One region of the Kitasatospora sp. NPDC001132 genome, then DNA from elsewhere that is predicted to be linked to it. Evidence: predicted binding sites of a transcription regulator. Region 1 holds the regulator's gene; the other holds the start of a gene.
The links. Region 1 encodes HrcA, which represses chaperone genes, less so after heat shock. Its sites were predicted from a motif close to TTNGCACTCNGNNNNNCNGAGTGCNAA; they were not measured.
Positions count from the first base shown of each region.

Region 2: a site for HrcA is predicted at 1,685-1,711, ahead of ACWDBE_RS28925 (FmdB family zinc ribbon protein). Genes of this name have one in related genera too.

Region 1 covers NZ_JBSFKF010000003.1:389,896-397,068, reverse strand. Annotated here, with positions in the region: gene hemW (radical SAM family heme chaperone HemW) at 1-356, shown strand, start outside; gene ACWDBE_RS06415 (Uma2 family endonuclease) at 397-954, shown strand; gene ACWDBE_RS06410 (DUF3097 domain-containing protein) at 945-1,778, opposite strand; gene pspAB (PspA-associated protein PspAB) at 1,803-2,387, opposite strand; gene htpX (zinc metalloprotease HtpX) at 2,478-3,398, opposite strand; gene hrcA (heat-inducible transcriptional repressor HrcA) at 3,683-4,717, shown strand; gene dnaJ (molecular chaperone DnaJ) at 4,793-5,932, shown strand; gene ACWDBE_RS06385 (16S rRNA (uracil(1498)-N(3))-methyltransferase) at 6,012-6,761, shown strand; gene ACWDBE_RS06380 (S41 family peptidase) at 6,869-7,173, shown strand, end outside.
Region 2 covers NZ_JBSFKF010000027.1:29,313-36,485, reverse strand. Annotated here, with positions in the region: gene ACWDBE_RS28930 (MFS transporter) at 205-1,596, shown strand; gene ACWDBE_RS28925 (FmdB family zinc ribbon protein) at 1,723-2,034, shown strand; gene ACWDBE_RS28920 (hypothetical protein) at 2,312-2,584, shown strand; gene mscL (large conductance mechanosensitive channel protein MscL) at 2,615-3,034, shown strand; gene ACWDBE_RS28910 (hypothetical protein) at 3,096-3,323, opposite strand; gene ACWDBE_RS28905 (sigma-70 family RNA polymerase sigma factor) at 3,453-4,424, opposite strand; gene ACWDBE_RS28900 (phosphatase PAP2 family protein) at 4,849-5,652, shown strand; partial or broken gene ACWDBE_RS28895 (carbon-nitrogen hydrolase family protein) at 5,829-6,119, shown strand; gene ACWDBE_RS28890 (ABC transporter permease) at 6,488-7,173, opposite strand, start outside.

The DNA.
Region 1 (7,173 bases):
CCGGCGCCGACTGGTGGGGCGCCGGCCCCGGCGCCCACAGCCACGTCGGCGGCGTCCGCTGGTGGAACGCCAAGCACCCCGCCGCCTACGCCCGGGCCCTCGCCGAGCAGCGCACCCCCGCCCAGGCCCGCGAGCTGCTGGCCGACGAGGACCGCCGCGTCGAGCGCGTCCTGCTCGAACTGCGCCTCGTCGAGGGCGTCCCCCTCGACCTGCTCACCGCCACCGGCCGCGAGTGGGCCGCCCGCCACCTCGCCGACGGCCTCCTCGCCCCCGGCCCCTACGAGCGGGGCCGCGCCGCCCTCACCCTCCGGGGCCGCCTCCTGGCCGACGCGGTGGTACGTGACCTGGTGGACTGAGTATCGTTAACGTGGTGTCAGCCGTCGGAGGGAGCGCGCCATGACCGCCATCGATGACCGGGTGACGGGGATCTTCGAGAACCTGGAGGTCCCCGAAGGCTTCAAAGCCGAGCTCATCAGGGGGGAAATCGTGCTGATGGCCGGGCCGGATCTGGTCCACAACATCATTGTCGAAGCCATCCGCGACCAGCTTCCCCGGTCGCGGTGGCACCGCTTGACCACGCAGGACATCGACCTTCCCGGGCTGACGAGCGAGCCCCAGCCGGATCTCGTCGTGTTCGAGCGGGACGCCTTCGAGGGGCCCGGCCGTTTGGTTCCCGCGCCCCTTCTCACGTTGGTGGTCGAGGTCGTCTCCAAGACCAGCGTCCTGCGCGACTACCGGACCAAGCGGGAGTTGTACGCGGAGGGCGCGATTCCGGTGTACCTGGTCGTCGACCCGATCAAGGCCGTCTGTGTGCTCCTGACCGAGCCGACCCCGGCGAGCGCCTCCGGACTCCCGGACTACACGGTGGAGCGGACGACCAAGTTCGGCGAACCCGTTCCGCTGGACCTGCCGGGCATCACACTCGACACCTCGGAGTTCAAGACCTACTCCTGACCCGGCAGGGCCGTGAAGTCGATCAACTCCTCCACCCGGCCCAGGAGTTCGGGCTCCAGGTCCTTGTAGCTGTTCACCTTCGACAGGATGTGCTTCCAGGCCGCCGGGGTGTCCACCGGCCAGCCGAGGCGGCGGCAGGTGCCCTCCTTCCAGTCCTCGCCCCTCGGGACGGCGGGCCAGGCGGGGATGCCGACGCTGGCGGGCTTAACGGCCTGCCAGATGTCGATGTAGGGGTGGCCGACGACCAGCACCGAGGCGCCGGTGACCTGGGCGGCGATGCGGTGCTCCTTGGTGCCGGGGAGCAGGTGGTCGACCAGGACGCCGAGGCGCCGTTCCGGGCCGGGGGCGAAGTCGGCGACGATCGCGGGCAGGTCGTCGATGCCGCGCAGGTACTCGACGACCACGCCCTCGATCCGCAGGTCGTCGCCCCAGACCCGCTCGACCAGCTCGGCGTCGTGCCGGCCCTCGACGTAGATCCGGGACTCGCGGGCGACCCGGGCGCGGGCGTTCGGGACGGCGATCGAGCCGGAGGCGGTACGGGCCGGGGTGCGGGGCGCCGCCGGGCCGGCCGGGCGGACCAGGGTGACGACCCTGCCCTCCAGCAGGAAGCCGCGCGGCACCAGCGGGAACACCCGGTGCTTGCCGAACCGGTCCTCCAGGGTGACGGTGAACCCCTCCGCGGTCTTCTCGCAGCGCACCACCGCCCCGCAGAAGCCGCTCGCCGCCTCCTCGACCACCAGGTCCCGCTCGGCGGGCACCTCCGGGGCGGGCTGCTGCTTCTTCCACGGCGGGGTCAGGTCGGGTCCGTACTGGCGGCTGCGCATGGTCGCGAGTCTACGGACGGACCGTCACAGGCCCGGCGCGCCCCAGACCGGGAACCAGCGGCTGAGGTCCTTCTCCAGCCGCAGGTCGTTCCCCAGCATCGCGTTGACCTGCAGCTCCAGCGGGCTGTTGCGCCGCTCCCCGCCGCCGGGCATCGGGGCGAAGGGGTAGAACGTTCCCCGTTTGTACAGGTAGACCAGGGCCAGCGACTGCCCCTCGGGGTTGCGGAAGGCCACCAGCGAGCAGAGCAGCTGCGGCCCGAAGCCGTTCGCCTCCAGCTCGCTGTTGACCGCGTGCAGGTCGTTCACCAGCTCCGGCAGTTCCTCGGGCCGGTGGCGGGCGAGCAGCCAGGTGTAGCCGTAGCCGTCCTTGGAGGCCTCCACCGGGACGCCGCCGCGCTCGGTGTCGGCGTCCAGCAGCGCCCTGACCTGCTGCTCGACCTGGACGAAGGCCGCGCCCTCGACGGCGGCGAAGCAGACCGAGCCGAGCCCGGTGGGGGTGAACCCGGCCCCGGCCTCCAGGGTGAGCGCGGCGGACGGCACGCCGAACAGCTGGTCGAGGTCGGGCTTGACGGGCTTGGTGCGGCCGAACAGGGTGTCCAGGAATCCCACGGCGGTCCTTTCGGGACGGAACGGACTGGGACGGGTCGGGTCGGAATCGGCTGGGACGGGTCGGGACGGAATCGGTGGGTCGGGTCGGGCTCAGTGTCCGAGCTGCCCGGAGATCCTCGCCAGCTGCTCCAGCCGCTTCTCCAGCGTCGGGTGGGTGGAGAACAGCTGCGAGGCGGTCTCCCGGGCGCTCAGCGCGGGGGCGAAGTAGAAGGCGTTGTACGGCTGCGCCTGGCGCAGGTCCTTGCTGGGGATGGCCGCGATCTGCCCGGTCACCTTGGTGAGCGCCGAGGCCAGGGCGCTGGGCCGGCCGGTGAGCTGCGCTGCGGCCCGGTCCGCGGCCAGCTCGCGGTAGCGGGACAGCAGCCGGGTGAGCAGGAAGCTGATCGCGTAGACGACGATCGACACCAGCGGGATGATCAGCGCCAGGACGGCCGCGTTCTGGTCGTTGTTGTTGCGCCCGCCGCCCATGAACCCGCCGTACACGGCGATCCGGGTCATCGCCCCGGCGAGGACGCCGAGGAAGCCGGCGATCGTCATCACCGCGACGTCCCGGTGGGCGACGTGCGACAGCTCGTGGGCGAGGACGCCCTCCAGCTCCTCCGGCTCCAGCCGGCGCAGCAGCCCGGTGGTCACGCAGACCACCGCGTTCTGCGGGTTGCGGCCGGTGGCGAAGGCGTTCGGCATGTCGCTGTCGGCGACCGCCACCCGGGGTTTGGGCATGTCGGCGAGGGCGCAGAGCCGGTCGACCGTGCCGTGCAGCTGGGGGAACTGTTCCGGGGACACCTGGCGGGCGCCCATCGCCCGCTCGGTGATCTTGTCGCTGAACCAGAACTGGGCCACGAACAGCCCGCCGGAGATCAGGACGATCAGTGGCCAGGCGCCGCGCAGCAGCGCGATCAGCAGGCCGGTGAAACCGACGTACAGCAGCCCGATCACGAACATCGTCGCGACCATGCGGCTGGTCAGGCCGCGGTCGGGCGCGAAACGGGTGTGCTGGCCCGAGCTCGACATCGCTTGCTCCTCCGTTCGCCGTCGCTTTCGATGCTGCCACCCGGACGGCTTCCCGGCACCACTGCGGCGCCGGGAGGATCGAACCGGCGGGGCCCCGCGGGCCGTGTCCGGAACTGCGGGCAGGATCACCCCGGTCGGGCCGTTCCTGCCACAGGACCCGGGCCGTACACTGGCAGGTACGGTTCTGGCACTCGTACGTTCAGAGTGCCAAGGCCGAGGGCCCCGGAACGGCCCGCAGCGAGGGACACGGTCGGACGACGTGCGAGGACGGAGGTGCGTGCCCCATGGCCGGTGAGGTCCGCCAGCTGGACGAACGCAAGCTCGCGGTGCTCCGCGCGATCGTGCAGGACTACGTGGGCACCGAGGAGCCGGTCGGCTCCAAGGCCCTGGTGGAGCGGCACAACCTCGGGGTCTCCCCGGCGACCGTCCGCAACGACATGGCGGCGCTGGAGGAGGACGGCTACATCCACCAGCCGCACACCAGCGCCGGCCGCATCCCCACCGACAAGGGGTACCGCCTCTTCGTCGACAAGCTCGCCGAGATCAAGCCGATGACCGCCCCCGAGCGCCGGGCCATCCGGCACTTCCTGGACGGCGCGGTGGACCTGGACGACGTGGTCGCCCGCACCGTGCGGCTGCTCGCCCAGCTCACCCGGCAGGTCGCGGTGGTGCAGTACCCGTCGCTGACGCGCTCCACAGTCCGGCACATCGAGCTGGTGGCGCTGGCCCCGGCCAAGGTGATGCTGGTGCTGATCACCAACACCGGCCGGGTCGAGCAGCGGATGGTCGACTGCCCGGGCCCGGTCGGCGAGACGGTGCTGGCGGACCTGCGGGCCCGGATCAACGCGAGAGCCGCCGGCCGGCGCCTCCCGGAGGTCCCGGGGCTGCTGGAGGAGCTGCCGGCGCAGTTCGAGCAGGCCGACCGGCCGACCGTCAGCACGGTCCTGGCGACGCTGTTCGAGACGCTCGCCGAGCAGAACGAGGAGCGGATCATGCTGGCCGGCACGGCCAACCTGACCCGCTTCGGGCACGACTTCCCGCTCACCATCCAGCCGGTGCTGGAGGCCCTGGAGGAGCAGGTCGTCCTGCTCCGTCTCCTGGGTGAGACCGCGGACGCCGGGATGACGGTCCGGATCGGGCGGGAGATCGCCTACGAGGGGCTGAATTCCACCTCGGTCGTTTCGGTCGGCTACGGTTCGGGCGACGAGAGCGTGGCGAAACTGGGTGTGATCGGTCCGACCCGGATGGACTACCCGGGCACAATGGGGGCGGTGCGAGCGGTGGCGCGGTACGTGGGCCAGATCCTGGCCGAGTCCTAGCAAGGGTCGCCGTCGGGCCTCCGACGGCGGCGTCCAGTCGCAGCACTACTACAGGCGGAACAAGCGGAGCATTTGGTGGCCACGGACTACTACGCGGTACTCGGCGTCCGACGGGATGCGGGGCAGGACGAGATCAAGAAGGCGTTCCGGCGCCTGGCACGCGAACTGCACCCGGACGTCAACCCGGACCCGAAGACGCAGGAGCGGTTCAAGGAGATCAACGCCGCCTACGAGGTGCTCTCCGACCCGCAGAAGCGTCAGGTCTACGACCTCGGCGGGGACCCGCTGTCCCCGGGCGGCGGCGGTGCGGGCGGCTTCGGGGCCGGCGCGGCGGGCTTCGGCTTCTCCGACATCATGGACGCCTTCTTCGGCGCCGCGGCCGGCCAGCGCGGCCCGCGCTCGCGCACCCGCCGCGGCCAGGACGCCATGATCCGGCTGGAGATCACCCTGGAGGAGGCCGCCTTCGGCACCACCAAGGAACTCCAGGTCGACACCGCCGTCACCTGCACCACCTGCAGCGGCGAGGGCGCGGCCCCCGGCACCTCGGCGCAGACCTGTGACATGTGCCGCGGCAAGGGCGAGGTCTCCCAGGTCACCCGGTCCTTCCTGGGCCAGGTCATGACCTCCCGCCCCTGCCCGCAGTGCCAGGGCTTCGGCACCGTCGTGCCGACCCCGTGCCCGGAGTGCGCCGGCGACGGCCGCGTGCGGGCCCGCCGCACCCTGACCGTCAAGATCCCGGCCGGTGTCGACAACGGCACCCGGATCCAGCTGGCCGGCGAGGGCGAGGTCGGCCCCGGCGGCGGCCCGGCCGGCGACCTGTACGTCGAGATCGCCGAGACCACCCACAACATCTTCCAGCGGCGCGGGGACGACCTGCACTGCACCGTCACCATCCCGATGACGGCGGCCGCGCTCGGCACCCAGGTGCCGCTGCAGACCCTGGACGGCCTGGAGGAGGTCGACATCCGGCCCGGCACCCAGTCCGGGCAGTCGATCCCGCTGCACGGCCGGGGCATCACCCACCTGCGCGGCGGCGGCCGGGGCGACCTGATAGTGCACGTCGAGGTGAAGACGCCCAGCAAGCTCGACGCCGAGCAGGAGGAGCTGCTGCGCCGCCTCGCGGTGCTGCGTGGCGAGGAGCGCCCGTCCGGCCAGTTCGCACCGGGCCAGCAGGGCCTTTTCTCCCGGCTGAAGGACGCCTTCAACGGCCGGTAGTCGTCCGCGGAGGGGTGCCGGGGGCTCGGCCCCCGGCACCCCTTCCGTGTGTCCGTCCCACTTCTGGAGGTTTTCCGTCATGACCGCGCCCGTCTTCTTCGTCGAGACCGAGCGGATCGCCGCCGCCGCGCCCGGGGCCGTGGTGCGCCTGGACGGCCCGGAGGGGCGGCACGCGGCCGCGGTCAAGCGGCTGGAGCCGGGCGAGGCGGTGACCCTGGCCGACGGGCTGGGGCTCGGCGTGGACGGCACGGTCGACACGGTGCTCGGCAAGGACGGGATCGACGTGACGGTCGCCGCCGTGCGACGGGAGCCGGAGCCCGCGCCGCGGATCGTGGTCGTCCAGGCGCTGCCCAAGGGCGACCGCGGCGAGCTGGCCGTGGAGACGATGACCGAGGTCGGCGTGGACGTGGTGATCCCGTGGTCCGCCTCGCGCTGCATCACCCAGTGGAAGGGCGAGCGCGGCGCCAAGGCGCTCGCCAAGTGGCGGGCCACCGCCCGGGAGGCCGGCAAGCAGTCCCGCCGGCTGCGCTTCCCCGAGGTCCGGGACGTGATGACCACCCGGCAGCTGGCGCCGGTGCTGCTGGGGGCCGCGTTCGCCGCCGTGCTGCACGAGGAAGGCGCCGAGCCGCTGGCGCACGCCGGTCTGCCGGAGGCCGGGGACATCGTGCTGGTGGTCGGCCCGGAGGGCGGGGTCTCCCCGGAGGAGCTGGCCGCCTTCGCCGAGGCCGGCGCCAAGCCGTACCGGCTGGGCCCCTCGGTGCTGCGCACCTCCACCGCCGGGGTCGCCGCCGGCGCACTGCTGCTGGGGCGCACCGGCCGCTGGTCGTAGCGCGCCCCGGCGCCCTGGTCGCGGCCGTGTGACGGCCGTCCGCGGGCGGCGCCGGGAGTCTGCGGAAAACGGCGCGGACCGTACGCGCGGCTGCCTAGGCTGGCCGGGTGACGGACTCCCTGAGCACCTCCCCGAACAGCTCGGCGGGCGCCTACCTGCGCCATCCCCACCTGCACGGCGACCTGGTCGCCTTCGTCGCCGAGGACGACCTCTGGCTCGCCCCGCTGGAAGGCGGCCGGGCCTGGCGGCTGACGGCGGACCACCTGCCGGTCCACCACCCGCGGTTCTCCCCGGACGGGCGTCACCTCGCCTTCACCACCACCCGGGACGGCGCCCCCGAGGTGCACGTGGTGCCGGTGGACGGCGGCCCGTCGCGCCGGCTCACCCACTGGGGCAGTCACCAGACCCGGGT
Region 2 (7,173 bases), on a different contig from region 1:
AGCCGTATAACCATCGTTAGACCACCCCCAGCATCTGCCTGACGCAGAGTTGGCGCGACCGCTCGGCGGCCGCGGTCCGGTCCCCGGCCACCAGGCCGGCCCGACCCGGTATCTACCCCGGTCGACGCGCGAGAGGACGACTCTCGGCGCCGTCGGGGCTCCACCATGCCCTGCCGCGCTACCAGGCAGCAGGAAGGACCGACCGTGACGGCGCGCCGAACGGTCGACACCGCCGCGGACCACGCGGCCACCACCCCCGCAGCTCCGGCCCCCGCCCGTGTCGGGTACGGCGAGCTGCTGCGCACCCCCGGGGCCTGGACGTTCCTGTTCCCCGCCCTCGTCGCGCGGCTGCCGTACGCGATGCTCAGCATGGGCATCCTGCTGCTCGTCACCCGGACCCACGGTTCGTACGGCACCGCCGGTACGGTCACCGCGGTCGCCGCCGTCGCCCAGGCCCTGATCGGGCCGCAGACCGGGCGGCTCGCGGACCGCTACGGCCAGGCCGCGGTGCTCGTGCCGACCGTCCTGGTGCACGCGGTCTCGGTCGGCGTGCTGATCGCGCTGGCGCTCGGCCACGCGCCCGCCTGGAGCCTGTTCCTGGCCGCCGTCCCGGCCGGTGCGAGCGTGCCGCAGGTCGGCGCGATGGTCCGGGCCCGCTGGGTCGCCAGGTTCACCGCGGACGGCGCCTCCGAGTCCTCCGCGGCCCGGGTGAGCACCGCGTTCGCGTTCGAGTCCGTGACGGACGAGTTCACCTTCGTGATCGGCCCGATCCTGGCCTCCGGCATCGCCGCCCTCGCCAACCCGGCCACCGCCCTGGTCGCCGAAGCCGGGCTGACCCTCGTCGGCGGCCTGGCCTTCGCCGCCCAGCGGCGTACCGCCCCGGCCCGGATCGTGCCCCAGCCCGGCACCAAGCACGCCTCGGCGCTCGCCTCCCCCGGCGTCCGGCTGCTGGCCGGGTCGATCCTCGGGGTCGGCGCGGTGTTCGGCGGCATGCAGGTGTCGGTGAACGCCTTCGCCGACTCGGTCGGACAGCACGACGCCGGCGGCACCGTGTACGGGATCTTCGCCGGCGGCTCGATGCTGGCCGGTGTGCTGTACGGCGTCGTCGCCTGGCGGCGACCGGTGCAGCAGCGGATGCTGATCAGCTACGCGCTGCTGGTGCTGGGCTGCTCGGTGCTGTGGGCGATGCCGAACCTGGTCGCGCTGACCGTCGCCGGGCTGGTCTGCGGGCTGGCCATCGCGCCGACCCTGATCAGCGGCTACACCCTGGTCGAGACGCTGGTCGCGGACGGGGCCAAGACGGAGGCCTTCACCTGGCTGACCGGCGCCATCGGGCTCGGCCTGGCCGTCGGCTCGATGGCGGCGGGCCGGCTGATCGACGGGCACGGGCCCTCGACCGGGTTCCTGGTGCCGGTGATCGGGGCGGGGCTGGGGCTGGTCGCGCTGTTCTCGCTGCGGCACCTGCTGGTGGCGCCGGGGGGCGTTCCGGCCGACGGTTCTGGCTCCGACTCGGACCCCCGATCGGACTCCGGCTCGGGCTCCGGCTCGACGGAGCGCGGTGGTGCCGGGCGGCTGGTGGGCGCGGCCAAGGGCTGAGCGGGCGGCGGTCCGGCGGCCGGACCCGGCCCATCTCACACCGGAGTCGCTGGACTGATCCCGCGGAATACCGCATCATTGACCATCGTTAGCACTCATCAGGCGAGAGTGCCAGGAGGAAGACAAGTGCCCACGTACCAGTACCAGTGCACCGAGTGCGGCAGCGGCCTGGAGGCGGTGCAGAAGTTCACCGACGAGGCGCTGACCACGTGCCCCGACTGCCAGGGACGGCTCCGCAAGGTCTTCTCGGCCGTGGGCGTCGTGTTCAAGGGCTCCGGCTTCTACCGGACCGACAGCCGCTCCTCCTCCAGCAGCTCGGTGGGCGCCGGGTCGTCGTCGACCTCTTCGGCGTCGTCCAGCACGTCCACGACCTCCGCTTCGTCGTCGTCGAGCTCCGGCTCCTCGACCTCGTCCAGCCCGGCTCCGGCCGCGAGCTGACCTCGGCGCCGGGCACCGGCCCGGACGGCCCGCAGTCCTCGGCAAGGCCCGTCGACCCCGCTTCCGCGCGGGGTGGCGGGCCTTTCCGCATGCCTCCGCCCGGGCGTCCGGTCAAGCCGGACCGGCCCGCATCACTCTCGTGAGTGGACGAACTCGTCCACAGGGCCGGGTTGTCCACAGGGCTGGGGAAAGGACTTCCGGAGTTCGACGGAAACGCCCATCGTGTGGCTCGTCCGGTCCGCGAGGGGCCGGCCCGCCGACACCCGGAGGTGCGTCGATGACGACCGTGAGCTTCTCCCTTCCGCTGCCCGCCCCCGCCGTACCGCCCCGCCAGGAGCTGCCGAGCTTCCCGCCGATCCGGCGCGGGTGCGGCGGGTGGCACCGCTGGCGCAGCGCGGTGCGACGCCGGGCCGGGGTGCCCGCGCTGGCGCTGCTCGCGACGGCGGCGGCGCTGGCGCTGGGGCCCGGGCGGGCCGGTCTGCCGCCGCCGCACGGGGGCCCGCTGGGCCGGACGGGTTGTCAATCCGAGACTCTGGAAGATCACCCGTAACCGGAATGCGACTTCGTCGTTCGAGGCGGCATGAAGGGCTTCAAGGAATTCCTGCTGCGTGGAAATGTCGTCGAACTCGCCGTGGCCGTGGTCATCGGCGCGGCCTTCACCGCCATCATCAGCGCCTTCGTCAAAGGCGTGATCAATCCGATCGTCGGCGTCTTCGGAACGAAGGACCTCGCGTCCTACAGTTCCTGCCTCAAGGGGCCCTGCGAGGTGAGCCCGACCGGCGAGGTCACGTCCGGGGTCCTCATCCTGTGGGGATCCGTGCTCAGCGCCGCGCTCCAGTTCCTGATCACCGCGACGGTCGTCTACTTCGTTCTGATCCTGCCCATGAACAAGCTGGCGGCCCACCGCAAGTCCGCCGCCGAGAAGGCGGAGGAGGCCGAACTCAAGGAGGTCCAGCTACTGACCGAGATCCGCGACGCGCTGGTCACGCCGCTGCGCTGACCGGTGGGCGCGCGTCGCCCACGGTCCCGCTCCCCCGTCCCCCGATCCTCAGTCCCGCTCCTCAGTCCCCGTGGTGCGGCGGGCGCTGGCTCAGGTACCAGTCCAGCCCCCGCCCACCACTCTCCCGGGCCCCGGGGCGGTCGCCCCAGCCCGTGTCGGTGTCGTCCCCGGACTGCTGGTCGAACGGGTCCCGGAAGACCAGCCTGGCCTTGGCGGCCGAGGCCTTCCGAGCCTCCAGCGCCTGGTCCTGGCGCCCGCCCGTTTCCTGTCCCTGTCCCTGCTCGCTCACGCCGTCCACTCCATCCGCTCGTCCCTCCCCTCCAGACTAAGAGCCCCGTGGCACGCCTCGGGCCCCGGTGCGGAGCGCTCCGCGCCAGGGCCCGGGTGAGGGGCTCGGCCCGTGGGGCCGGCTGGACCGTCAGGCGGCTTCGAAGCCCGCGTGGTCCGCGATCTTCTTCAGCTCGGCCAGGGCGTGCTTCTCGATCTGGCGGATCCGCTCACGGGTGAGGCCGTGCTGCTTGCCCACCTCGGTCAGGGTGCGCTCGCGGCCGTCCTCCATCCCGTAGCGGGAGCGGATGATCGAGGCGGTGCGGTCGTCCAACCGCCCGATCAGGTCGTCCAGTTCCTCGCGGCGGAGCATGACCATCACGGCGTCCTCGGGGGACGTCGCCCCGGTGTCCTCGACGAGGTCGCCGAACTGGGTCTCGCCCTCGTCGTCGACGGACATGTTGAGGCTGACCGGGTCGCGCGCCCAGTCCAGCACGTCCTTGATCCGGGCCTCGGTGGTGTCCAGCTCGGCCGCGATCTCGGCCGGCTCCGCCTCGCGGCCCAGTTCCTTGGACTTCTCCCGCTGGACGCGCCGGATCCGCCCCAGCTCCTCCACCAGGTGCACGGGCAGCCGGATGGTGCGGGACTGGTCGGCGATGGACCGGGTGATCGCCTGCCGGATCCACCACGTCGCGTACGTGGAGAACTTGAAGCCCTTGGCGTAGTCGAACTTCTCGACGGCGCGCACCAGGCCCGCGTTGCCCTCCTGGATGAGGTCCAGCAGCGGCAGGCCGCTGCGCGGGTAGCGCCGGGCGACGGCGACCACGAGCCGGAGGTTGGAGCGGATGAAGACGTCCTTGGCCCGCTCGGCGTCGGCGGCTATCGCCTCCAACTCCTCACGCGTGACGCCGTCGGGGAGTCCGCCCTCCTCCAACAGGTGCTGGGCGTACACACCGGCCTCGATCCGCAGCGAGAGCTCGACCTCCTCGGCGGCATCGAGCAGGGGTGTCCTGGCGATCTCGTCGAGGTACATGCCGACCAGGTCGCGGTCGGCCTCGAGGTTGGTCGGGCGGGCCGCGCGACTCCGGTCGGCCCTGTCGCGAACGACGGCACGGGTGGCCATGCTTGCTCCCTTTGCTGGTGTTGCCGAGATCTGCCTGCCTGCCTCGTGAGGGCAAGATGTGCGGCCCCTGGGGGCTCACACGTAACGATCCAACGAACAGATTCCGGACAACATTCCCAAGTCGCTCAGATTCTTCCCGGCGATGCAGTATCCTGCCGGTTTTCACCCCGACTCCGAACCCTGGGTGACCAGTCGGGCACTACCCGTGCCATCGGACGACCGTTGCGGGATCGATTTCTTCACTCGACCCACACCCCGTCGCCGCCTACCCGTGTGAACCCGCGAGGAACGGCCGACGTTCCCGGTGCGCCCCCTTTTCCGCCCGCGCCCGCACCCCGGCGCACGCAGGTCCTCCGCACAAACGATGCCGAATCGCTATCACTCCGGCTCTTGCTCGGCGCAGGACACTGGGAAGGTGTCAACCATGCACCTGACCAACAGCACGACCCTCCTCACCGCGCGTAACCGCAGTCTCCTTCGGGACACCGCGCTCGCGCTGGGCTGTGCCGCGCTGTTCGGCCTGCTGGCGGTCCTGGTCACCGGCCAATGGCGCCCACTGGTCCGCTTCGACCAGGAGTGGATCGGCGAACTGCACGCCTACGCCCGGGAACACCGGATCTGGACCGCCTCGGTGCAGACCCTCTCGGACATCGGCGGGACCGTCACGATGCGTACGCTGCTCGGGATCGTCGCCGGGTGGCTCTGGCTGATCGGCGCCCGGGTGCTGGCCGGCTGGGTCGCCGCCCAGACCCTGGTCGGCTGGGGCGCCCTGTGGGCCCTGAAGCTGGCCTTCGGCCGTAGCCGACCCACCTTCACCGACCCGGTCTCGCACGCCGGCGGCCCCGGCTTCCCCTCCGGACACGCCATGGCCTCGGCGATCACCTGTGCCGTTCTGGTCGGCCTGCTCTGGTACCGGGTCCACCGTCGCGGCCGGACCGCCGCCTGCGTGGTGGCGGCCGCGACAGTGCTGACCATCGGCTGGACCAGGGTCGCGCTCGGGGTGCACTGGCCCAGCGACGTGCTGGCCGGCTGGCTGGCCGCCGGGATCGTGCTGGGCTCCGTGACCGCGGTGATCCAGGTCTGGCGCCCCGGCGCACTGGCCCGGGACGTACGTCGGGTCAACTGGCGCACCAGGCCCCGGGTCCAGCGAGTCACCGTGTCCGCCGGGCGGCCTTCGCGCACCGCCGGCGCACCGGACGAGGACGGGCCCCACGACCTGCGGGCGTAGGCCCCGGGCGGATCGGACGGGCCGGACGGGCCGCTGACCCGCCGTCAACCCCTGCCCGCTGCCGGCCGCCACGCCAGCGTGCCGGCCATGTCCGACACCTCCGCTCCCGCCTCCCCCACCGCGCCCACCGGCCACTCCGAGCAGCCGCTGCGGATCGCCACCTCCAGGCCCGGGCCGTGACCGGTGACATACCCGCCAACGTCGCCCAGGCCGCCGACCTGATCCGCGAGGCGGCCCGGGCCGGTGCCCGGCTGGTGCTGTTCGCGGAGAAGTTCCTCTCCGGGTACGAGCCCGAGCTGATCCGCACCGACCCCGGCAAGTACGCGGTCGGCCTCGGCGATCCGCGTCTCGCGCCGATCGCCGAGGCCTGCCGCGAGACCGGGACCGCCGCGATCGTCGGAGCCGCCGTACAGGACGGCGCCGACCTGCGCATCTCCGCCCTCGTCCTCGGGCCGGGCGGTGGCTTCGTCACCCGCTACGACAAGCAGCACCTGTTCAAGAGCGAACGCGAGCACTACCGCCCGGGGACGGCCGGCTGCACCGTGGAACCGGACGGCTGGCACACCTGCGGCGGCAGCGCGGTCTGGGCCCTCGGCGGCCGACTGGTCGCCGAGGCGAGCGAGGACCGGCGCGAACTCGTCGTCGCCGACCTCGACCCGGTCGTCCTGCGCACCACCCGCGAGACCGAGACCCTCCTCGCCGACCTCGCCCTCGACACCGGTCGGCCGCCCGCGCCCGGACCCGGGTCATCCTGGCCTGAGCGCCCGACTCCCGGCTCCCGACTCCCGACTCCCGGCTCCCGGCGCACCGGCCGCCACCGCGACCGCGACCGCGGTCAGGAGGCCCGCATGGCGGCCACCGCGCTCATGCGGCCGACGCGGCGGGCCGGGAGCACGGCGGCGGCCAGGCCGACCAGCACGGTCAGGGCCAGGGCGGCCAGCACCGGCAGGACGGGCGGGGTGCCGACCGTGCCCACGGTCGAGGTGACCGAGCGCGCGGCAGCCCACCCGTAGCCGACGCCCAGCGCGGTCCCGACCAGGGCGCCGGCCAGGGAGAGGAGCAGGGCCTCCAGGGTGAGCATCCGGCGCAGCTGCTCGCGGGACATGCCGATCGCCCTCAGCATGCCGATCTCGCGGGAGCGTTCGCTGATGCTGAGCATCAGGGTGGCCGCGACGCCGAGGCCGGCGATGGCGACGGAGAAGGAGAGCAGGGCCATGCTGACGGTCTTCAGCCGGTCCAGCAGGGAGCGCAGGGTGTCGGCCTGGGCGGCCGTGTCGGCGACGGTCACCTGCGGGTGGTCGGCGAGGGCGCGGTCCAGGGCTCGGCGGGCGGTCGGCCGGTCGTCGCCCGTGACCGGGCTGATCCAGGCCGTGGTGACGGGCGCGCCGGGGGCGAGGCGGTCCAGGGTCGCGGGCGTCACCAGCAGGGTGGCGCCGCTCTGCAGGGTGAACGGCAGGCTGCTGCGGCCGGGTCGCAGGCGCAGCTCGACGTCGCCGACCCGGCGCGTCCCGGTCTCGCCGA